2 regions of the Halobacillus salinarum genome follow, and region 2 is predicted to be linked to the other one. Evidence: riboswitches for the same ligand, from Rfam matches in the RefSeq annotation. Region 2 holds a riboswitch; the other holds the start of a gene.
What was found. A riboswitch is a leader RNA that binds a small molecule or an ion and turns the genes downstream of it on or off. The one in region 2 is predicted to bind cyclic di-GMP.

Region 1 (3,023 bases), 1.8 Mb from region 2:
ACACAATTCCTTCATTACTCCGGGTTGGTCGAAATTAAAGATATGGACGGGTTTATTATGGTCACGTGCAAGCAGCAATGCAGATTGGTCCATGACTTGAATGTTTTTCAAAAGAATATCATCATAATTCAGCGTTCTGTACAAGCGTGCATTTTTTTCTTTTAAAGGGTCAGCAGAATAAACACCATTGATTCCTTGTTTAGCTGCCAAAATGGCATCACATTCCAATTCAACGGCACGCTGAACTGCCGGATAATCTGTTGTCACAAGCGGCTGGCCATTGCCTCCAGCAAGAATGATTACGTAACCTTTCCTCAAATGATGCATTGCTTTCAAACGAATGTACGGCTCGGCAACAGAGGGCATCGGAATGGAAGTCATCACTCTCACTTCCTGAGCAGTCTTATTCCTCAAAACTCCTCTCATCATTAAACTGTTAATAACCGTACCGACAGTCCCTATGTTATCTGCTTCTACTCGATCAATCCCCCAGGTTTCTGCCGTCCTCCCGCGAAAAATGTTGCCTCCTCCTACGACTATGGCAACCTCAACACCTGATTCGACAAGTGAAATGACTTCATTGGAAATATGATCTAGACAGGTGTGGTCAAAGTTCTCCATTCCTTGGCCGCTTAATGCCCCTCCACTGATTTTTAACAATATTCTTTTATACCTCATGCTGCCCTCCTCTGAAGAGATAAAAAACAAGCATAGACATCCCGGTCCATGCTTGCCTAATTAAAACGGGAAATGGATTGGCTGACAACAGCGATTAAACTCCTAATTACTGAACGACTCATTATTTCCCGCCTCCTTTATTATCCCATCAAACTACGTTTATTTTACCATAGGCCTATTAAGTTGTAACCTTGCTTTTTCCGCTAAATATAGTCAACGTTTTTCTTAATTCTTTGTTAAGGGTTTTATGAAAGTAAATAAATCAAATTGACAACTCGCCGAATAAGTGATACTTTTTTCATGGTAAAAAAAGAATAGTTGGCAAACTTATTGAAAGATAAGGACGCAAAGCTCCAGGTCTAAAACGGAATCCCGTCACGATGGCTGAGCTGCACCAGGCACTATTCGTACAACGTATCCTTTCTTTGCAAGGATACTTTTTTATGTATACAAACGATAAGGGAGAAATGAAACTATGGAATTAAAGAAAATCCAAGCCTTATTTCCTAGCGAAGACGGTAATAAGCATGATCGGGACGTTTTCGTTGGTATGATCTCTCAACTTCTCGAGGAATTAGATAGTAAAAAAAATGCTGAACAGTCGATTTTAGGAAAATCGAAGGACCGCTCTGGAGATTATTATCAACAAATTGTAAAAACTGCCGATATACCTCAAAGAGGAAAAAGTTTTGAAGAGGTCTTATCGGAATTATCTAATCTTATGGAAGGCCACCCTTATCATACGAAAAACTTTCTTACTAACGTCCTTCCAATGGCAAGTATTCCGGGACTGATCGGTCAATTCACCGCCTCACTTTTGAACGGCAATAACCTTTGGGATGTTTACGGCCCTGCAGGAGCTGAAGCAGAAACGAAGGTCATTTCTATTATGTCCAGGCTTGCCGGCTATGAACCGGAACAAAGCTGGGGATATACAACTTGGGGTGGCCAGGGGGCGGTTTTTACTGGTCTGCGCATTGCCATCACTAAGCAAGTGGAGGATGCACTTTATGAAGGTGTGCCTAATAACCTGTACTGCTTTTCTTCTGAACAGGCCCACTACAGTCTTATTAAATCAGCAGAAGCTACAGGGCTTGGCAGAAATAAAGTGATTAAAGTCCGGACCAAGCAAGATCATTCATTGGATGAAAATGACCTGTATTTAAAAATGAAAACAGTGATTGAACGCGGTGGTATTCCTGTATATGTAGTAGGAACAACCGGAACTACGGATAACTTTGGCATTGACAATCTTAAAGCCATTAAAGAAACCGTCGAGCAAGTTCGCATCGAGCATCAGCTCCCACCAATACATATTCATGCTGATTCTGCTTTGGGAGGCTTTTATTGTTTATTTAATTCCTATGACTTTGAGTCTAACCCGCTCGATTTTGAACCAGCTGTTCTACAAGGCCTAAAACAAATCACTGAAAGGATGCAGTACCTGCATTTAGCAGACAGCCTCTGTTTCGATTTCCAAAAATTAGGTCAGACCCCCTATGTAACCAGCCTTTTCTTAGTGAAGCAGAAACAGGATTTAGATAAAATCGACCTCGATGCCAAAGAATCTCCTTATGTAGGAGACCGTGCTTACGGAAGCTATCACACAAGCTATACGTTGGAATGTTCTAGAATGGCAAGCTCCATTTCAATTCTTACTGCCCTTAATATGTTTGGTGTCGAAGGATATCAACAGCTGCTTGCCAACTACGTACGGGTGAATTTGGCTTTCAGAACGAAATTACAAAAGCAGCTGCCTTCCATTGCGGTGACTAATCCGAACAACCCAGGACCGCTGACGGCCTTCCGCCTATATACCGGTAAACCTAAATGGGAGGAAGAACAGCAAGGGCAGTCTACTCTCAGGGAAATTCAAGAGGTCAATAAGTTGAACGAGTCTTTATTTGAGGCTCTCGGAAAAAGAAAAGATGAGATCTTTCTTGGAGATACGAAAAAGTTCGATATGGTTGCCGCTAAAGATCATCCGGTAGAAGTACCCATCTATGTTTCTAAACTATTTTGCATTTCCCCTTATACAGAAGTGGCCCATTTAGACAATGTCGTTGCTTTCATTGAATCGACCATCCAGGAAGTAATAAAGGAGAGCGAATTATACTTATGAAAAAGAAGTCGTCCTTATTTAAAAAAATAGCTTTAAGAATAGTACTCCCTATGCTTGTATTCGCTGCGTTATTCAGCAGTGCAATTTACCTGTTTTCAGGTTATATCGTGAAAGAATACCTTCAGCCAAGTTTTGAAGATTCCTTGAAAATTCAAATGCAGGATTTCACGCACGGGATAGATAAAGAGATGATCACTAAAGCCTATAACGGAGATTCTCAAGC
Region 2 (3,023 bases):
TTAAGCTGAACGTTAGATGGGTCTTCCCCGTCTTCGTAATAAGCGCTGTTAAAGGTCAGCGCCGTTTCGACCGAAGCAATGTAATCCCCTTTGGATTCCTCAGCAAAAGCCAGGCTGTCCAAATTGAATACTGCTTTTTCGAACTCTCCTTTAAAGTGCATGTCATTTGCTTTTAACAAGCTTAACGAATCCTTTGCACTTGCCAGGTAATTCTCATTTTTCACGAGTTTAAACGCTCCTGCATCCATTGTCTTTTGCGCTTCCACCCATTGGTTGGCGTGGGTCGTCACAGTTTCGATTAAATCCGTTTCAAGATTCTTTTTTAAGTAATCGGCTGTAATCTCCGGCTCCACTTCGTCAAAGGAAATTTGGACAGGTTTTGCGTCATCCGCTTCAAATGTGTTGACGGTCACGTTTGTCACGTGCGGCTCGCCATCTTGTTTGTAGCTGCCTGTAATCTTATGTACGCCTGGCATGAGTCCACCCAGCTCGTAAATTTTCTTGTTTTTCATTGTGTTGATTTTTTTATCGTCGACATATAACTCCACATTGGGCAGGCTGGCTTGCACATTCAAGCTCACCGGGGAAAGGACAAATTGATAATTAGGAAAGAACAGCCACTTGCTGCCTTGCTTCTCAAGCGTTAAGTACCGGCTCTCAAGGGCCGTTTGGTTGCCATTTTTAATATGGCTCAAAAGGGAAACCATTTCATCACGATTGTCCTGGTAATACTCCATTAAATGCTCTGCCTGGGATTCATTAAAGGATTGCTCCTCACCGTTGAACGTTACGAGATCAGCGAGCTTTCCTGTATCATTGGATTGAATGGCTTTTTCCAATGCTTTTGTCGTATAGGAGGGAGAAGTGACCTTCTGCAAAATAAACCATCCCGTAACGAGTAAAGCAGCAACCATCACAGAGGTGATGATTATGGTAAAAACAGCCTTCCAATTCCTCTTAGTGTAGACTTCCTCTTCCTCATATTCATAAGGGTCCGGGGCCAGCTGAGTGGCATGAACCCAATCGGCCTGACTTCTCGCAAAATCCGCCGGCTCTTTTCTTGTTCTCTGTTCCCGCGGCTCTACCGCTTGTGTTTTATTACAAAACGGACAAGTCTCCGTATCTGGATAAATCAAGTTCTCGCAGTTTTCGCACTTTTTCATCATATCCCCCCAAAATAACCTATCATTCTATATATTACCATATAAAGAGGTTGGAGGACATAACAAATACGGGACATTAGACTCACGAAAAAACATAAAAAAGCCCCCCTAGAGGCGGCCAAAGGTTCATTTTTTCTTTTGATCTAAATAAGCACGGATCTCTTCTTTTGTTAACCCTATCCGTTTAGCCTGTTTCACTAAATCGATCCATTCAGCGTCCAGCCTCTCCATTTTCGTATGAGTCCTCAATGAATGATCCCTCCATCATTCATCCTTAGGCAACTCGGCGATCTTCTTCTACAGTATGTAGATAAAATCAATGGGAGTAGAAGACCCGTAGCTTTGCGTCCTTACCTTTCGATAAGTTTGCCATTATACTAGGAATGGAATAATTTGATAGAATTTTACTGTATACTTATTCTAATCTATTATTTGCCAATTGTACAGAAAAATCTAACAATTATTCGTCCTCTATTCGATAATTCGTGTGAGCTACCACGGTGCGGTCAAATTCAAAATCGATCTCCTCAAGGTTCTCCATGATCGTTAAATCTACAATCACCGAGCGCTGGCACTGACTGGGAATGACTTTTCCTTTAAAAACGATGTCGTTTCTCTCGAAGCTTACAACTTGTCCTGGATTTGCAATTCGATCGTCTGGTTGAATCATCATATGTATCCATCCTTTGCAAGAAAATTTACTAGCCTAATCGCTGAATAATTTCTTCGATTGCTACATTTGTATCTTCAACTAATCCATTGTCTACCCGGTCAATAAGGGAAGCGAGAATCTCTTTCAATTCCTCTGTTGTGCACACATTTTTCATTCCTTTGAAATGATATTTACAGAATATACTACTTGATACGACAGAAAAATACAAGCAAAAACTATTAATCTGACAATTATTAACTAAAAATTTATGGGAATTATTAATAAATATGAATAGAAAGCCGTGATCGTAAAAAGATCACGGCTTTCTATTGTTATGAATTTAATTCTTTTATCATATTATGAACTTTACTGACCTCTTCCTGAGGAACCATCAAGTAGTAGATATCATTGATATACTTGGAATGCCCGCTCATTTCATAGGTCGTTACATTTTTTCTTGTAGAACGATAATTGAAAAACAAGTTTTTCATATCGGAGAATTCCATGTTCGTTTTGACATTGCTGCCTAGTACATCTAATACAGAGCCGATTTTACTGACAGAGCCGACGTTTGCTCCTTTATCGATAATCGCCTGGATCACCTGACGCTGGCGTTCATTTCTGCCAAAATCTCCGCGCGGATCAAGGTGGCGCATGCGGACGTAGCCCATCGTTTTTTCCCCATTCAATTGAATATCGCCTTTTGCATAATGATAGCCTTTTTTATAATAGCCTTCATCATACCAATCGATGTTATTATGAACGGTAATACCGCCGACGGCGTCCACCATTTCGGACAGCCCTTCCATATTCAATTTCACGTAGTAATCAAGATCGATATCAAGAAAATTTTCCACCGTATTAATCGACATTTCTGTTCCGCCAAAGGCATAGGCGTGATTAATTTTATCTTCAAAGCCTTTTCCTACGATCTGTGTACGGGTGTCGCGCGGGATACTGATCAGCTGCATCTTGTCCTCTTTCGGGTCAAGGCTCATTACCATCAGAGCATCCGAGCGTCCTGAATCATTTTTCCGTTCATCTACACCGAGCAGAAGCACATTTATCGGCTTTTGTTCTTTCATCTTTTTCTTTGTAACAGATGTTTCAATTGAATCTACGGATTTATGAATTTCCTTATTGACGGTATCTTTTGCATCGCTCCATATACTGTAGGCATACACACCACCAGCAAGAGCTAAGAAGAC

Region 1: it holds a riboswitch for cyclic di-GMP, as region 2 does, so the genes downstream of both, MUN89_RS16870 (pyridoxal phosphate-dependent decarboxylase family protein) here and MUN89_RS07225 (anti-repressor SinI family protein) in region 2, are expected to answer to the same signal.

The regions. Positions count from the first base shown of each region.
Region 1 is NZ_CP095073.1:3,249,038-3,252,060, forward strand. Features, by position in the region: gene pyrH (UMP kinase) at 1-678, opposite strand, end outside; cyclic di-GMP riboswitch class I at 989-1,075, shown strand; gene MUN89_RS16870 (pyridoxal phosphate-dependent decarboxylase family protein) at 1,154-2,800, shown strand; gene MUN89_RS16875 (methyl-accepting chemotaxis protein) at 2,851-3,023, shown strand, end outside.
Region 2 is NZ_CP095073.1:1,422,088-1,425,110, reverse strand. Features, by position in the region: gene MUN89_RS07230 (TcaA second domain-containing protein) at 1-1,166, opposite strand, end outside; gene MUN89_RS07225 (anti-repressor SinI family protein) at 1,290-1,412, opposite strand; cyclic di-GMP riboswitch class I at 1,438-1,544, opposite strand; gene MUN89_RS07220 (YkvS family protein) at 1,624-1,836, opposite strand; gene MUN89_RS21810 (hypothetical protein) at 1,865-1,990, opposite strand; gene MUN89_RS07215 (LCP family glycopolymer transferase) at 2,148-3,023, opposite strand, start outside.